One region of the Naumannella cuiyingiana genome, then DNA from elsewhere that is predicted to be linked to it. Evidence: predicted binding sites of a transcription regulator. Region 1 holds the regulator's gene; each other region holds the start of a gene.
The links. Region 1 encodes LexA, which represses DNA repair genes until DNA is damaged. Its sites were predicted from a motif close to TCGAACANNTGTTCGA; they were not measured.
Positions count from the first base shown of each region.

Region 2: the regulator LexA is predicted to act here: its motif matches at 4,608-4,623, upstream of ruvC (crossover junction endodeoxyribonuclease RuvC).
Region 3: the regulator LexA is predicted to act here: its motif matches at 3,214-3,229, upstream of GGQ54_RS14605 (alpha-ketoglutarate-dependent dioxygenase AlkB).

Region 1 is NZ_JACBZS010000001.1:3,290,951-3,296,870, forward strand. Features, by position in the region: gene hflX (GTPase HflX) at 1-758, shown strand, start outside; gene GGQ54_RS15475 (ATP-dependent DNA helicase) at 926-2,851, shown strand; gene lexA (transcriptional repressor LexA) at 2,855-3,604, opposite strand; gene GGQ54_RS15485 (hypothetical protein) at 3,882-4,205, shown strand; gene arfB (alternative ribosome rescue aminoacyl-tRNA hydrolase ArfB) at 4,218-4,643, opposite strand; gene GGQ54_RS17495 (RDD family protein) at 4,758-5,920, opposite strand, start outside.
Region 2 is NZ_JACBZS010000001.1:168,622-174,541, forward strand. Features, by position in the region: gene secF (protein translocase subunit SecF) at 1-68, opposite strand, end outside; gene secD (protein translocase subunit SecD) at 70-1,725, opposite strand; gene yajC (preprotein translocase subunit YajC) at 1,749-2,153, opposite strand; gene ruvB (Holliday junction branch migration DNA helicase RuvB) at 2,303-3,373, opposite strand; gene ruvA (Holliday junction branch migration protein RuvA) at 3,426-4,022, opposite strand; gene ruvC (crossover junction endodeoxyribonuclease RuvC) at 4,019-4,591, opposite strand; gene GGQ54_RS00735 (ArsR/SmtB family transcription factor) at 4,740-5,696, shown strand.
Region 3 is NZ_JACBZS010000001.1:3,114,037-3,119,956, reverse strand. Features, by position in the region: gene GGQ54_RS14630 (YifB family Mg chelatase-like AAA ATPase) at 1-796, opposite strand, end outside; gene GGQ54_RS14625 (YraN family protein) at 796-1,164, opposite strand; gene GGQ54_RS14620 (DUF2469 domain-containing protein) at 1,254-1,568, opposite strand; gene GGQ54_RS14615 (ribonuclease HII) at 1,581-2,291, opposite strand; gene lepB (signal peptidase I) at 2,293-3,099, opposite strand; gene GGQ54_RS14605 (alpha-ketoglutarate-dependent dioxygenase AlkB) at 3,251-3,874, shown strand; gene rplS (50S ribosomal protein L19) at 3,884-4,234, opposite strand; gene GGQ54_RS14595 (methyltransferase domain-containing protein) at 4,442-5,734, shown strand; gene GGQ54_RS14590 (sugar phosphate nucleotidyltransferase) at 5,766-5,920, shown strand, end outside.

The sequences.
Region 1 (5,920 bases):
ACCACCGGATCGCCCAGCTCCGGGTGAAGCTGCGCGAACTGGACGTGACCCGGCAGACCAAGCGCGCCAACCGCGAGCGCAACAAGGTGCCGTCGGTGGCGATCGTGGGCTACACCAATGCCGGCAAGTCGAGCCTGCTGAACCGGCTGACCGGCGCCGGGGTGTTGGTCGAGGATGCGCTGTTCGCCACGCTGGACCCGACCACCCGGCGCTCGGAGGCCCAGGACGGGCGCGAGTTCACGCTGACCGACACCGTCGGGTTCGTCCGGCATCTCCCGCACGACCTGGTGGAGGCCTTCGCCTCGACGCTGGAGGAATCCGCCACCGCCGACCTGCTGCTGCACGTCGTGGACGGGTCCGACCCGGACCCCGCGGGCCAGATCTCGGCTGTGCGCGGTGTGCTCGCCGAGATCGGAGCGGGCCGGCTGCCCGAACTGCTGGTGATCAACAAGACCGACCGGGCCGACGAGGCGACGCTGACGGCCCTGCGTACCGCCCATCCGGATGCCGTGTTCGTGTCCGCCCGGACCGGCGCGGGGATCGCCGAGCTGCGCGAGCGGGTCTGGGCGGGGCTGCCCCGGCCGGAGGCGGAGGTGGCCGCCCTGGTGCCCTACGAGCGCGGGGACCTGATCAACAAGATCCATCAGCACGGCGAGTTGATCGACGCCGAGCACACGCCGGACGGTACGCGGGTCCGGGCGCGGGTCTATCCCGAGCTGGCCGCCGAGCTGGAGCCCTACCGGTCGGTCGACGCCTGAGCGGGTACGCCGTCGCGACACGGCCGCCCGCAACCGCGAGCCGGCCCGTCGCCGCCGCGTAGGGTGGGGCGGTGACCGAGGAGCCCGAGCCGCGCGATCTGCCGCGCGAGATCCTCGAGGCGGCGGTCGAGGGCATCGACGGCGCGGAGCGCCCCGGCCAGCAGGCGATGGCCGGGGCCGTCGCCGAGACGCTCGAATCCGGTCGGCACCTGCTGGTCCAGGCCGGCACCGGGACGGGCAAGTCGCTCGGCTATCTCGCGCCCGCGCTGGCGTACCTGTCCGAGCATCGCGACGCCCGGATCGTGATCGCCACCGCGACCCTGGCGCTGCAGGCGCAGTTGGCGGGATCCGACATCCCCGCGGCGGTGGAGGCCGTGGCCAAGGTGACCGGCCGGCGACCGAAACACGCGATCCTCAAGGGCCGGTCCAACTATGCGTGTCTGCTCAAGGTCCGCGACGGGGCGGTCGACGACCAGTCGGCCCTGATCTCTGCTGCCGACCTCACCGCCGGCATCCCACAGAGCCGGCGCACCCCCGAGTCCGAGCTGGGTGGGGAGGTGCTCGCGCTGCGCGAGTGGGCCGAGTCCGAGCTCGAGGGCGGAGGCGTCGCCGACCGGGATGACGCGCCGAGCCACACGCAGCGGGCCTGGGCCCAGGTCTCGGTGCCGGTCCGCGAATGCCTCGGTGCCCAGCGCTGCCCCTATGGCGAGGAATGCTTCGTCGAGAAGTCGCGCGAACAGGCCCGTGGCGCCCAGCTCGTGGTCACCAACCACGCGTTGCTCGCGATCAACGCGATGCACGGCGGCACCGCACTGCCCGAGCATGATCAACTGATCATCGACGAGGCACACGAACTGACCGCCCGGGTGACCGGCGCCGCGTCCGTCGAGCTTGCCCCGGCCGCCGTGGAGCGGGTCGGCCGGCGCGCCGCCGGCTTCGTCGATGACGATCTTGCCCTGGAGTTCACCGAGACCGCCGACGAGTTGCGGGTCGCGCTGGACGACGCGACCCCCGGACGGGTGGAGAGCGAGGACGCGGCGGTGGTCGCGGCGGCGCAGCGGGTACGCGATGTGGCCCGGCGGCTGGTCAGCGCGCTGACCCGGGGTCGCGACCCCGAGCCCGACCGGCGCCAGGCTGCCGCCGCGGTGCAGGAGATCCACGACATCGCCGAACGGGTAGCGGCGCTGGCGGAGAACGACGTCGTCTGGGTGACCGACTCGGAGCGCTTCGGCCGCGACGTCCGGGTGGCGCCCCTCTCGGTCGCCGGACTGATGCGCTCCCGGGTGCTCGATGAGCATCCGACGGTGTTGACCTCGGCGACGCTGAAGCTCGGCGGCGGCTTCGGGCCGATGGCCGGCTCGGTCGGGCTGCGCGCCGACGAGGAAGGCGCCGAGCTCGACGAGGGGGAGTGGCGCGGCCTCGATGTGGGGTCGCCGTTCGACTACGGCCGCCAGGGCATCCTCTACGTCGCCTCCGGCCTGCCCGCGCCGACCCGGGACGGGATTGCCCCGCCGACGTTGACCGAGGTGGCCGAACTGGTCTGGGCCGCCGGCGGGCGTACCCTCGGCCTGTTCGCCTCGCAACGCTCGGCCGAGGCCGCCGCGGTGCACGTGCGGCGCCAACTGCCGGAGCACACGATCTTGTGCCAGGGGGATGCGCAACTCGGCGAGCTGACCCGGCGCTTCGTCGCCGAGCCCGAGACCTCGCTGTTCGGCACCCTCTCTTTGTGGCAGGGCATCGACGTCCCCGGCGACACCTGCGAGCTGGTGATCATCGAGAAGCTGCCGTTCCCGCGACCCGACGACCCGCTGATGCAGGCCCGGCAGCGCGCGGTCGCCGAGGCGGGGGGCAACGGGTTCATGAGCGTGGCCGCCACCCATGCGGCGCTGCTGATGGCGCAGGGGGCCGGTCGGCTGATCCGGCGGATCACCGACCGAGGAGTGGTCGCGGTCCTCGATCCGCGCCTGGTCACCGCCCGCTACGGCTCCTATCTGCGGGCGTCGATGCCGCCGATGTGGACGACGCGCGACCGGGAGGTCGCCGTCGCGGCGCTGCGCCGGCTGCAGCAGGGCAGGTCGGGCGAGCGACCGTAGCGCTCAGACCCGGCGGAGCACGGCGACGACCTTGCCCAGGATCGAGGCGTGCGTCCCGTCGATCGGGCGGTAGGCGGGGTTGTGCGGCAACAGCCAGACCTGCCCGTCGATCCGCTTGAAGGTCTTCACCGTCGCCTCGTCGTCGAGCAGCGCGGCCACGATGTCCCCGTTGACGGCGTCGGGCTGCTGGCGCACCACCACCCAGTCGCCGTCGCAGATCGCCGCATCGACCATCGAGTCGCCGGAGACCTGGAGCAGGAACAGCGTGCCCTCGCCGACCAGTTGCTTGGGCAGCGGGAACACATCCTCGATGCGTTCCTCGGCCAGGATCGGACCGCCGGCGGCGATCCGGCCGACGATCGGCACCGAGACGGCGTCCGGCATCGCATCCCCGATGCCCGTCGGGTCGACCACGGACTCGTCCGCGGCGCCCGGCAACAACACCTCCAGGGCCCGCGGGCGATTCGGGTCGCGGCGCAGGAATCCTTTCGCCTCCAGCACCTTGAGCTGGTGGGCGACCGACGACGACGATGCCAGGCCGACAGCCTCGCCCATCTCGCGGATGCTCGGCGGATAGCCGCGCCGCTGCACCGACTCCTGGATCACCTCGAGCACCCGCCGCTGCCGCGGGGTGAGACCGTCGGCATCGGGCGGGCCGTCGAGATCGGTGCCGAGCTGCGACGCGACCGCGGCGCGCGTCGGGCGACCCGCACCGCGTTGGGGCGCCGGCCTGGATGGGGTGCTCGCTGCCATGAGGCGAACGTTAGGGCAGCGGGGGAGGTCAATCAAACAACTGTTCGAGCGTGTCGCGCAGCCGGTCGCCGAGTGCCTCGACCCGGAGGGTGTCAGACCCGACTGTTTGGCTGAGGTCATGACCCGATGGAACGGCGCGGTACGCGACTGGAACGGCGCGCTGCGCGACACGATCGAACGGATGTGCGAAATGTGCTTGCGTTCGGTCGCGGGTCCCACTAGACAAGGATCGAACACACGTTCGACCCGCCTCGGACCACTTCCCACGGAGGCCACCATGACCACCAGCACCTTCGAGCTCACCCCGCGCCCCTCGCTCACCGAGCGCGCGCTGCGTCCGGCCCGGACCCCGGCCCCTGCCCGGCCCCGTCGGCCGCGGCGCGATCGGCGCGGCCCGCAGGCTCATCCCGCGCGTCGGGCCGGATCGGCCGCCGCCAGGGTTCCGGCCCGGGGCTGTGTCGTGGCGGCGGCTCCGGTTCCCGCCACCTGGCGACTGACCGACCGCGGGCTCGCGGTGCTGCTGGCGGTGGCCGGCGTGCTGGGCGTCGCTGCGCTGGTCTGCATCGGTGTGACGGTGGCGGGCATCCTCGCCCTGCCGTGATCCGACACCACGTCAGTGCTCGACCGCTCCCCGGCCTTTCTTGATCTCGCCGCGCCGCTTCTTGGCCGCCAGCCGGCGCTCGCGTGAGCCGGCGGTCGGCCTCGTCGGCCTGCGGTGTGGCGCCGGTGGGACGATGGCCTCCCGGAGCAGGTGGGCGAGCCGCTCGCGCGCGGCTCGCCGATTGGCGAGCTGGCCGCGATGCTCGCTTGCCGCGATCGTCAGCTCACCGTCGACCAGCCTCGAGGCCAGCCGGGCGAGCGCCCGGTCGCGGAGGCCGGCGGGGATCGAGGGCGATCCGGCCACGTCGAATGTCAGCTCCACCCGCGAATCGCTCGTATTGACGCCCTGACCGCCCGGACCGGAGCTTCGGGAGAATCGCTCGCGCAACTCCGCGGCGGGGATCACCAGCCGGTCGGTCACCACGAGGTCGTCCACCACCCCCGCAGCATGACACGGCCTGTGCCCGCTACGCCTGCGCAATATCGGCGGCGGCCGGAAACGCAGGCGAGGGCGGCATCCCGGCGGACACCACCCTCGTCTGCGGTTGCGGAATCAGCGCTGGCCCTGCTGGCCCCAGTCGGTCTGGGAGGACTGGCCCTGCTGGCCGCCCTGGTTCCAGTCGGTCTGGGAGGGCTGGGTGCCCTGGCCCCAGTCACCCTGCGCGGGCAGCGCGGTCTGGTCACGATTGTCCGGACCGGTCTGGGCGCCGCCGGCGTTGTCGACCACCACCGTCTTCATGATCTTGTCGGCGATGGTCTGTCGCTTCTGGTCCCACAGCGGGAACAGCCAGCCGATGTAGCAGATCAGCGAATCGACAATGTGCGCGATGTCGCGGACGATCGTCATCCCGACGCCGATCGGCTGACCGGTCTCGGCGCCGATCAGCTTGGTGCCGGCCACCTGGCGGCCGACCGAGACACCGGTCGAACCGCCCTTGATCCAGCGGCTGTAGATGGCCCAACCGGCGGCCAGCAGCCACAAGATCAACAGCACGATGCCGGCCGGACCTGCCGACTCGCCCGACATGGCGGCATTGTTGTTGACCACATTGAGGATCGTGCCGACCAGCACCAGCGGGAACAGGTCGATGAGCCAGTTGAGCGCACGCTTGCCCCACGGCGCGAAGGCACCGGACGCGGGAGCCGCCGGGTACGCCGAGTACCCCTGCTGCTGATAGCCCCCCGCCTGCTCGCCGTATCCCGGCTGCCCGTAGCTCGACTGCCCGTAGGCGGACTGGCCGTAGCCGGACTGGCCGGAATCGGCGGGCTGGCCATAGGCGGACTGGCCGGAGTCGGCGGACTGCCCGTAGCTCGATTGCCCGTAACCGGACTGGCCCGAGTCGGTGGGCTGGCCGTAGCTGGATTGCCCGTAACCGGACTGGCTCGAGCCGGCGGACTGCCCGTAGCTCGACTGACCGTAGCCGGACTGGCCGGAGTCGGCGGACTGCCCGTAGCTGGACTGGCCCGAGTCGGTGGGCTGGCCGTAGCCGGACTGGCCATAACCGGACTGGCCGGAGTCGGTGGGCTGGCCGTAGCCCGACTGACCATAACCGGACTGGCCGGAGTCGGCGGGCTGCCCGTAGCTCGACTGGCCGTAGCTCGATTGCCCGTAGCCGGACTGGCCGGGCTGTCCGTAGCCAGTCTCGCCGGGGTCCGACTGGTCGGCGGAGGAGGTTGAGCCTCCCGAAGCGCTCTGCCCGTAGCTGCTCGACCCGG
Region 2 (5,920 bases), 3.1 Mb from region 1:
GTCCGTTCGGCTGCCTCCATCGGCTCGCCCGACGTGTCGTCGGTCGGATCGGTCTGCTTGGTTGCCATGTCAGGCCCCCTTCCCGGCGAGTGCGGGTTCCGCGCCGCGGGTCCGCCCGCCGGGCAGTCGGCGGACGCCCATGTGGTCAGCGCTCAGGCCGGACAGCCGGTACTTGCCGGAACCGAAGAATCGCGTCCGCACCAGCAACGACATGAGTGGCTTGGTGAACCAGAACGCCACGGCGAGGTCGATCAGCGTGGTCAGGGCCAACGTGAACGCGAATCCGCGGATGCCACCGATCGCCAGGATGAACAACACGATCGCGGAGAGCAGCGAGACCGCATTGGCGATCATGATGGTACGCCGGGCCTTGACCCACGCCGTCTCCACGGCCGAGCGCAGGGTCCTCCCCTCGCGGACCTCGTCGCGGATCTTGGCGTAGTAGATGACGAAGGAGTCCGCCGTCAGACCGATCGCCGCCACCGCCCCGGCGATGGCCGGCAGGTTCAACGCAAAACCGGTGATCGAACCCAGCAGCACCATTGCCTCATACGTCAGCGCACCCGCGATCACCAGCGTGGCGACCACCACGATGCCGAGCGCGCGGTAGTAGAGGAAGCAGTAGCCGAGCACCAGCAGCAGACCGACGGCGCCCGCGATCAGGCCGGCGCGCAACTGGTCCGCACCGAGCGTCGGCGACACCGTCTCCGCCGAGTCGACCGTGAACGACAACGGCAGCGCGCCGTACTTCAGCACGTTGGCGAGCTCGTTGGCGCTGTCCTGGTTGAAGGAGCCGGAGATCTCGGCCTGGCCGCCGGCGATGGGCTGGTTGACGCTCGGCGCGGAGACGGTGTCGCCGTCCAGCACGATCGCGAACTGGTTCTGTGGCTGCTGCTTCGTGGCCAGCGTACCGGTCGCCCGTTCGAAGGCGGCCGATCCCTGACCGTTGAACTGGAGCGTGACAACCCACTCGAAGCGGCCCTGCGGGATGCCCGCCTGCGCGCCGGTCACGTCCTGGCCGCTGATCAGCATCGGACCGAGCAGAAACTTCGCCGTCCCGGCCGTGTCGCAGGAGAACAGCGGCTGGTCGGCCACGTCCGGGAACGGCTGACCGCAGGTCCACTGGGCGAAGTCGGCGAGGTCTTGTTCCGAGGGCTGCCAGTTGAGCGCCTGGTCGGGCGCCGTCGCGCCCGGCTGGCCCTCGACGCTGGGGCGCGGCGCGAGCGGCTCCGGCGGGGCCGTCGGCAGACCGGGCCCGGGACGCCGGTTGCCCTCGGCCGGCGGTGGTTCCTCCGGCGGTGCGGTCGCCTCGGCGCCGGGCTGACCGCCGGCGTTCGGCGGCGGGGTCACCGATTCCATCTGGTACACGGGCCGGAACCGCAATTGCGCGGTGGTGCCGACGAGGCGGACCAGTTCTTCCTGGTCGACGTTCGGCACGGCGACGACGATCTGCCGGTCACCGGAGGTGGTGATCTCCGCCTCGCCGACGCCGAGCCCGTTCACGCGCTGCTCGATGATCTGGCGGGCCTGTTCCAGGCTGGTCGGGTCGACGGCGCCGGTTCCAGTGGTGTTGGTGGCCGTCAGGGTGACGGTGGTGCCGCCGCGCAGGTCGAGCCCGAGCCGGGGCACCCAGGTCCCGAAGGCCGCCATCGCGCCGGCCAGGGCCGCGATCACCACGCCGAAGATGATCAGCGTGCGGACAGGATGAATCTTTCGTGCTGCCACGGATCGGTTACCTCATCAGCCGTTCAGCGGTCGGCGGGTGGCTTGGCACCGCCGGTGTCCTGGTCGTTCACCGGGTCGGATGCCGGCGGAATGCTCTCGGGTCCGGCGGGCTCCGCTGCCGGATCCTCGACCGCCGGCACGTCGGTGAACTCGTCGCCGTCGCCATCGGGCAGCACCTGCACGATCGCCTGCTTGACCACGGTCACGATCACCCCGGGGGCAATCTCGATCCGGGCCTGCCGGTCGCCGACCTCGGCGACGGTGCCGATGACCCCCGACGCCGTCATCACGCGGGCGCCGACGGTGGCCGACTCGAGGGTCCGCGCCTGTTCCTTCTGCCGATTGCGGGTCGGGCGGATGATCAGGAAGTAGAAACCGACGACCATCAGGGCGATCAGCCCGAGCGTGGTCAGGTTCTCGAGATTCATTCGGCTCCTCGTTCGGCGGTGCTCTGCTCGTTGCGCACGTGTCCCCGCGCCTACCCGGCGGGCACGGCGCGCACACTCGTGCCTTCCGACCGCCGGAGTCTACCCAGACAACCCGTGAATCCCGCACCGGCCGCGCCGACCCGCTGCGCTCAGTCGGCGTCGAACAGGCTCGGATCGCTGCGATTGTTCGGCGGCAGCAGGCCGAGATGCGCCCAGCCCGCGGGCGTTGCGACCCGTCCGCGGGGGGTACGCATCATCAACCCTTCCCGAACCAGGAACGGTTCGGCAACCTCCTCGACCGTCTCCGGCTCCTCGCCCACGGCGATGGCCAGCGTGGACAGTCCGACCGGTCCGCCGGCGAAGCGCCGACACATGGCCTCCAGGACACCACGGTCGAGCCGGTCGAGCCCGCGCTCGTCCACCTCGTAGAGCGCCAGTGCCGCCCGCGCCAGCTCCAGCGTCACCGCGCCGTCGGCCTTGACCTGCGCGTAGTCGCGCACGCGGCGCAGCAATCGGTTCGCGATCCGCGGCGTACCCCGGGACCGGCCGGCGATCTCGGCGGCGGCATCGGGCGCCAGCGCGACGCCCAGGCGCTGCGCCGAACGCGACACGATCTCGCGCAGCGCGTCGGCATCGTAGAAGTCCAGTTGTGCGGTGAACCCGAAACGGTCGCGCAGCGGCCCCGGCAGCAGGCCGGCCCGGGTGGTCGCGCCGACCAGGGTGAACCGCGGGATCTCCAGCGGAATGGCCGTGGCGCCCGGCCCCTTGCCGACGACCACGTCGACCCGGAAGTCCTCCATCGCGAGGTAGAGCATCTCCTCGGCGGCACGCGACATCCGGTGGATCTCGTCGAGGAAGAAGACCTCACCCTCCCCCAGCCCGGACAAGATCGCGGCCAGGTCGCCGGCGTGCTGGATCGCCGGCCCGGACGAGATCCGCAGCGCGACGCCCAGCTCGTTGGCGATGATCATCGCCAGCGTCGTCTTGCCCAGCCCCGGCGGCCCGGACAACAAGACATGGTCCGGCACGTGCTCGCGCCCGCGGGCGGCAGACAGCACGAGCCCGAGCTGGTCGGCGACCCGCGGCTGGCCGCCGAAGTCGGCCAGCCGCTGCGGCCGCAGGGCGGCCTCGGCGGCCGCCTCGTCCGGGCCGGCCGCCGGGTCGACCGGCGATCCGTCGCGCCGGCCGCCGGGATCGCGGGAATCGCTGTCGGCAGACACCCGGCCATTCTGCCAGCCGGTCATCCGCCGCCCCCGGTCTGCGGTCGGGCGATCACTTGCGCGCGAGGGTCTGCAGCGCGGCCCGCATCAGGTCGGCGACTCGCGCCCGCTCGTCGGCCATCGGCGCGACCCGGTCGCACGCCGCCTCGGCGTCCTTGGCCGACCATCCCAGACCCTGCAGGCCCGCCAGCACCTGCTCGCGCCACGCCGCCGTCGGCGAGGCGGGCGCCGCGACCCCCGCCGGACCGACCGCGTTGATCTTGTCGCGCAACTCGATGCAGATCCGTTCGGCGCCCTTGCGACCGATCCCCGGCACCCGGGTCAGGGTGGCAAGATCACCGGCGGCAATGGCTGCCCGCAGGTCGTCCGGCCCGTGCACCGCCAAGGCCGCCTGGGCGAGCTTCGGCCCGACGCCATTGGCGGTGATCAACAGCTCGAACAGATCGCGCTCGTCGGCATCGGCGAAGCCGTAGAGGGTCATCGAGTCCTCGCGGACCACCATCGAGGTGGCGAGCCGGGCCCGCTCGCCGGGCCGCAGCTCGCTCGCCGTCGCCGGCGTGATCAGCACCAGTACGCCGAATCCGGAGAGATCGATCACCGCCGAGGTCGTGCCGACCCGGTCGACCGTGCCCGCCAGATGCGCGATCACGCCTTCCTCCCGCCGCGGGCGTGGGCGGCCACCGCGGCCGCGTACCCGTTCGTCGGTCGGGAGGCGCCCGCCACCGCATCGGCGTACCGTCCGGCGGCGCCGCCGCGCCACAGGTGACAGATCGCCAGGGCCAGCGCGTCGGCGGCATCCGCGGGCCTCGGCGCCTCCGGCAGGCGCAGGATCCGGGTCACCATCTCGCCGACCTGGCGCTTGTCGGCGCGGCCGGAGCCGGTGATCGCCGCCTTCACCTCGCTCGGCGTGTGCAGCACCACCGGCAGCCCGGCGCGCGCCGCGACCAGCATCGCCACCCCTGCCGCCTGCGCGGTGCCCATCACCGTCTGCACGTTGTGCTGGGCGAACACCCGCTCGATCGTCACCACCTCGGGCCGGTGTTCGGCGAGCCAGTCCTGCACCGCCCGCTCGATCTGCACCAGCCGGCGCGCCGGATCGAGCTCGGCCGGTGTCCTGGCCACTCCGACCGCGACCAGCGTCGGCGGCCGGCCGACGGTCCCCTCGACCACGCCCAACCCGCAGCGGGTCAGGCCCGGGTCGATCCCGAGCACGCGCATCCGGCCTCCTGATCGATAGAACACGTGTTCGGATGCTAGCGGCGGGCGCGGCGGTTGGCGGTCCGGCGCGCCGGGCCCACCGCCGGTCGGCCCCCGGCGTTGCTAGCTTGCTCGCGAATCTGTCGGCGCCGGGCGGTCGGGGACCAACATGCTGCGCATCCATTTCACCGAGCGGGACCTGACCAGCGTCGTCCTGGCCGACGACGTCTCGTTGATGTGGGAGCTCGTGTTGAGCGTGCACCGGCTCCAGGCGCGTCGCCGGCACCGGGCGTTCGATGCGTGGCAGGCCGAGGTGCTCGCCGCCGGCCTGCCGGAGCAGTGCCGCGTGCTGCTGCACCTCGCGCCCCCGATCGGCTACACCCCCGACTTCCTCACCCCCGAGGACGCGGTGACCAGCATCGATGCCGGCCGCGACGCCATCGCCGACACCGACCGCAGCATCGTCGGCGCCCAGGTCGCCGAGCTCGACGCCGAACGGGGGCTGGCCGCGGCGCAGCGGCCGGCCGTCGACATCGACGCGCTCGTCAAGGCGCTCGACGTGTACTGGCACCTCGCGCTGGCGCCCTACTGGCAACGCATCCGCCGGCGCGTCCACGAAGACCTCGAGGTACGCCGCCAACTGCTCGCGACCAGCGGCATCGCGGCGCTGCTGGAGTCGCTCGGGCCTGGGATCGAGTGGCAGCCGCCCTTTTTGATCATCAAGGGACCGCGCCGCTCGGCGGACCTGCACCTCGACGGCCGCGGGATCGTGCTGCAGCCGGCGTACTTCTGCCTCGACGACCCGACCAAGCTGCGCGACCCGCTGGGCCGACCGACCCTGGTCCACCCCACCGCGCACGACCCCGAGGTGCTGGCGGCCGGGGAGGACACCGCCGATCCGGGCGTCGCCCGGCTGATCGGGCCGGCCCGGCACGAGATCCTCGGCGCCGCCGCCGTGCCCGGCACCACCAGCGATCTGGCCGACCGCGCCAGCGTGTCGGTGTCCGCGGCCAGCCGCCATGCGGCGGTCCTCCGGGCCGCGGGGCTCCTGGCGTCCTACCGGACGGGGCGCAGCGTCGAGCACCGCCTCACCGACCTCGGCCGGACCCTGCTCGACGGCGCCTGAGCCTCCGCCCGCCGGGGAACCCGCGTACGCCTGCTCGCCCCGGCCACCGGCCGCCGCCCCGCCGGAACCGACCGCTCGCCCGGGTTCTGGTCGCCGACGCCGGCCGATGCCGGCCGAGACCCCGACGAGCGGTCGGTTCCGGCGGCGATGCGGCAGCCCGGGCCAGCCAGAACCTGGGCGAGTGGTCGGTAATGGCGCAGCTCGGCGACCCCGGACCAGCTCGA
Region 3 (5,920 bases), 180 kb from region 1:
TGACCACCCGACCGGCCAGGGACTGCACCGCGCAGACCTCGAGGCCCTCGCTCGGTCGCAGCGGAGGAAGGATGCCCGGCAACCGCTCGGCGAGCATGGTCTTGCCGACGCCCGGCGGCCCCTGCAGGAAGAGGTGGTGGCGTCCGGCGGCCGCCACCTCCAGCGCCCACCGCGCCTCGAGCTGCCCGGCCACGTCGGCGAGATCGGGCGGCTCGGGCCCCGCGGCGGGCTCGCCGCGGCCGGCCGGCTCCGGCTCCGCGGCCCGGACCGGCCGGGGCCGGCCCCGCAGCAGGTCGGCCAGCTCGCGCAGATCGGCGACACCGGTGATGGCGATGCCGTCGACGAGCGCCGCCTCGGCCCATTGCGCCGCGGGCACGACCGCGCGGTCGAACCCGTGCTCGACCGCGGCCAGCAGGGCGGGCAGCACACCTCGCACCGGCCGGACCCGGCCGTCCAGGCCGAGCTCGCCCAGGAACACCTGCCCGGCGATCCGATCGGCGCTGCCGACCCCGGTCGCGGCGAGCACGGCGGCGACGATGCCGAGGTCGTAGTGCGAGCCGGCCTTGGGCAGCGAGGCCGGTGTCAGGTTGATCGTCATCAGCGACGCGGGCCAGTCGAAACCGCTGCTGGCGACCGCCGCCCGGCAGCGGTCGCGAGCCTCGTAGAGCGCCGCATCCGGCAGCCCGACCAGGACGGTGCGCGGCAGGCCGCCGCCGACCGCCGCCTCGATCTCGACCGGCTGGCCGCGCATGCCCAGCAGGGCGACCGACCACGCGCACGCGATGGCGCCGCTCATCAGCCGATCCCCCGCACATGGCGCAGCCGCGGTCGTGGGCCGCCCAGCAGCACGCCGATCGCGTCGAGCCGGATCCGGGTCGGGCCGGCATCGTGGGCGGCCAGCCAGTGGCCGGCCAGTCGCCGCAACCGGCGCAGTTTGTCTGCCGTGATCGACTCCAGCGGATCACCGAAGCCGAGGCCCCGGCGCGCCTTGACCTCGCAGAACACCACGGCGTCGGCGGCGACATCGCGCGCGATGATGTCGACCTCACCAGCGGCACAGCGCCAATTGCGCTCCAGCACGACGAAGCCGGACGCCTGCAACAGCTCCGCCGCCAGATCCTCGCCATGCCGCCCGAGGGCGATCCGCGCGTTCCCCACTCCCATGCCAGACCATTGGCCGGTCGGGTCCGCGAATTGTCAGCCGTCGGCGAAATTGTGGACAACCGGGCGGATCGGGTGCCCTGTGGACGGACTCAGCTCTCGGAGCCGGGGACCTCGAGATCGGAGTGCACGATCTCCTCGATCGACACATCGCGGAAGGTCAGCACCTTCGCGCTCTTGATGAAGCGGGCCGGCCGATAGACGTCCCAGACCCAGGCATCGCCGAGCGACACCTCGTAGTACACGTCGCCGCCCTCGGTGCGTACCTTCAGATCGATGGCGTTGCACAGGTAGAAGCGGCGCTCGGTCTCCACCGCGTACTTGAACAGCCGCACCACATCGCGGTACTCGCGGTAGAGCTGCAGCTCCAGTTCGCTCTCGTAGGCGTCAAGATCCTCGGTGCTCATCTCACCGCCACTCTAGCCCCGCCTGCCCGCGGTCGCGGCCGAACGACGCCCGGCGTGTGCGCGCTCGGCCGTCACCACGTTGTCGAAGCGGCGACGGTGCTCCGGGCACGGCCCGTGCTCGTCCAGCGCCGCCTGGTGCTCGGCCGTGCAGTAGCCCTTGTGCACCTCGAAGCCGAAGTCGGGGTACGCCACGGCGAGCTCGGCCATCCGCCGGTCGCGGGTGACCTTGGCGAGCACGGATGCGGCGGCGACGCAGGCGGCCACCCGATCGCCCTTCCACATCGCCAGACCCGGCACCCCGAGACCGTCGACACCGAACCCGTCGGTGAGCACGAAGCGCGGGGCCGCGTCCAGCCGGTGCAGCGCCCGGCGCAGCGCCTGGACGTTCGCGACATGCATGCCGAGGCGGTCGCACTCGGTCGACTCGACGGCCACAACGGCATACGCGAGCGCATTGCGACGGATCTCGTCGAAGGCGCGCTCGCGCGCCGCGGGGGTCATCAGCTTGGAGTCCCGCAGACCGGTGATCTGCCCGGCCCGGGTCGGGGCCAAGATCACCGCGGCGGCCACCAGGGGCCCCGCGCACGCGCCCCTGCCTGCCTCGTCGGCGCCCGCGACGGGCGCCAGGCCGGCCCGGGCCAGCGCACGCTCGTAGCCGTAGATGCCGCTGTCGCGCCGGACCAGCCAGGGCCGCTGCGTACCCCTGCGGTCGCTCGCCGTCATCTCAGCAACCCGCCCCCTCCGGCGAGATGGTGCCCCGGGCGGGCGCCGGCCCGGGCGGGGGTACGCCGGCGAAGGTCGTCGGCGTGCTGAAGGTCCGCCAGCGGTCGAACGGCGCCACGATCAGCCAGGCCGTCCCGACCACGTTGTCGACCGGGACGAACGCGGCCGAACCGGGATAGCCCTCGGGACCCTCCTGATCCATGTGGCAGCGAGAATCCGCGCTGAAATTGCGGTGGTCGCCCATCACGAAGATGTGCCCGGCCGGCACCACGGCCTCGAAGGGGACGCGCGCGGGGTCCACGGTTTCACCGCCGGAGGAATACAGGTATGCCCGCTCCTCCAGCGCCTTGCCGTTGACGGTCACCCGCCCGTCGGGATCGCAGCAGGCGACGGTGTCGCCGGCGACGCCGATCACGCGCTTGATCAGATGATCGTCGCTGGTGTCGGGCAGGATCCCGAAGAACTCGAGAGCCTTGCCGACGGGCCCGCGCTCCGCGGCTTCCTGGGTCGCCGGCAGCCAGCCGCCCGGGTCCTTGAAGACGACGATGTCGCCGCGCTGGAAGGGCGTGATCTTCTGCACGACGACCCGGTCATCGACCTGCAGCGTGTTCTCCATCGACTGCGACGGGATCAGGAATGGTTGGGCCACGAACGCGCGCAACAGCCCGGACAGCACCAGCGCGCCGACGATGACGATCACCAACTCGCGGACGAAGCGGGCGAACGAGCGACCGGGCGAGCGCTTCTCGCGTCGCCGAACGTTGTCTCCGACGGTCGCGTCCTGACCGGAGTCCACCGCTTCGCCCACCAACTGCCCTTCCGTCGCTCCGCGCGCCGCTCGCACGCGTGGCAGGCACCGCGTGGGCGCCACCGAGGAGCCAGCCTAGCCCGCCCGGGCGACACCACGCGCGGCGCGCCGGGTTCGCACATCAGTTCGAATCAGCGGGTACGCTGCACGCATGAGCCAGGTCACCCTCTTCGACGCCGTCGACCACGACGAGCCCGGCACCGGTCGCTACGCCGACGGCCTCAGCCGCCGCGAGTTGACCCGCGGCGCCTGGCTGGACGTCCGACCGGGCTGGGTGCTGCGACCCGACCTGCTGATGGAGCGACTGCTCGCCGACACGCCATGGCGCGGCGAGCGGCGGCAGATGTATGACCGCGTCGTCGACACCCCGCGGCTGCTCAGCTTCCACGGCGCCGGCGATCCGTGGCCGCACCCGCTGCTGCATGCCATGCGCGCCGAGCTCTCCGCGCACTACCGGCCCGAGCTCGGCGAGGACTTCGTCACCGCCGGGCTGTGCCTGTACCGCGACGGCCGCGACTCCGTGGCCTGGCACGGTGACCGGATCGGGCGCGGCAGCACCCACGACACGATGGTCGCGATCGTCTCGCTCGGCGAGGTGCGGCGCCTGGCGCTGCGGCCGCGCGGCGGCGGCCGGTCGCTGCAGATCCCGATGGCCTCGGGCGATGTGGTCGTGATGGGCGGCACGGCGCAGCGCACCTGGGAGCACGCGGTGCCGAAGATGCGAAACGCCGGCCCCCGGATCAGTGTCCAGTTCCGGGTGGCCGGCGTGCGCTGAGCGACGCGATCAGTTGTCGCGCTTCTCCTTGATCTTGGCGGCCTTGCCGCGCAGGCCGCGCAGGTAGTAGAGCTTCGCGCGGCGCACATCGCCGCGACGCTCGACCTCGATCTTGTCGATGATGGGGCTGTGCAGCGGGAAGGTACGCTCCACGCCGACGCCGAAGCTGACCTTGCGGACGGTGAAGGTCTCGGAGATGCCGCCGCCGTTCTTGGCGATCACGACGCCCGCGAAGACCTGGACGCGGGAGCGGTTGCCCTCGACGACCTTGACGTGCACGCGCACGGAATCGCCGGCCCGGAACTCGGGGATGTCCTCCCGCACGGCAGGCTGGGTGGCGGCCTCGATGAGCTTGTTCATGGGTTGTCCTCGCCGGTGCCACAGGTCACCAGGTGCTGGGTGAGCAGTCGTCTGCCCGCGCACTCGGGCGTTCCCCCTGTGGCAGGAGCCGAGACCGCGGGCAGCAGCCGTCAAGTCTGCCACACCGCTCGCCGCGCTGACCAATCCGCGCGGGGCCCTGTCGCCGCGAATGTCCCGATCCGGGTCGGCGGTGGTAGGTTGCCGGATGTGTCGGGGGATACCTGTCGGCTTTGTCGTGCCGACGAACTTGTCAGCGTGCTCGATCTGGGCGCGACGCCACCGTGCGAACGATTCCTGACCGCGGCGGAGCTGGATGCCGCGGAGCAGACCTATCCGTTGCACGTGCGGCTGTGTCGGCGCTGCCTGCTGCTGCAGATCCCCGCGCTGATCACGCCGGAGGACACCTTCACCGAGTACGCGTACTTCTCCTCCTTCTCGACCAGTTGGGTCGATCACGCGCGGCGTTTCGTCGCGGACGCGACCGATCGCCTGGGGCTCGACGGCGACAGCCTGGTGGTCGAGGTCGCCGCGAACGACGGCTATCTGTTGCAGCACGTGCTCGACCGCAAGATCCCCTGTCTGGGCATCGAGCCGAGCACCAATGTCTCCGCGGAGGCGGTGCGCCGCGGCGTACCCGTCGTCAACGACTTCCTCACCGAACCGCTGGCACGCCGGGTGCGGGAGCAGCACGGTCCGGCCGATCTGGTCGTCGCCAACAATGTCTGGGCGCACATCCCCGACGTGGCGGGGTTCACCCGCGCATTGCGCACCCTGGTGGCCGACGACGGGCGGATCAGCATCGAGGTGCACCACGCCCTTAACCTCGTCGCCGATGCCCAGTTCGACACCGTCTACCACGAGCACTTCCAGTACTGGACGGTGCTCGCCGCGCGGGGCGCCCTCACCGCCGCCGATCTCAGCCTGGTCGATGTCGAGCTGATCCCGACCCACGGCGGATCGATCCGCTTCTGGGCCGCCCCGGCCGAACACGCACCGACGCCGTCGCCCCGGGTGGGCGCAGTCGCCGACGCCGAGCGCGCGGCGGGGCTCGACCGCGTCGACGGGTACGCCGGCCTCGCCCCGCGGGTGTCGCGGATCCGGCGCGACCTGGTCCGCCTGCTGATCGACGCGGCCGACGCGGGCCTGAAGGTGGCCGGCTACGGCGCGCCGGGCAAGGGCCAGACCTTGCTGAACTTCTGCGGCATCCGGCCCGACCTGCTGCCCTACCTGGTCGATCGCAATCCCTACAAGCACGGGCGGTTCACGCCCGGCACCCGGATCCCGATCCGGCCGGTGGAGCAGTTGTATGCAGACCGACCGGATCTGGTCGTGGTGCTGCCGTGGAATCTGCGCGAGGAGATCACCCACCAACTGGCAGGCATCGCCGAGTGGGGCGGGCGGCTGGTCTTCGCCCAGCCCACGTTGCAGATCGTCGATCCGGCGACCGGGGCACCGACGCCCCTGCCGACCGGGCTCGGCGCTTCGCCGGCAGAGCGCTGACCGCGTAGTTGCCTGGAGTTTGGGGGGAATCATGAGGAGTCACGGACTGAAGGTCGTGCTGTTCTGTGGCGGTTACGGGATGCGGATGCGCGGCAGCGCGACCGACGACGTCCCGAAACCGATGCAACTCGTCGGGCCGTATCCGTTGCTGTGGCACGTCATGCGCTATTTCGCCCACTTCGGGCA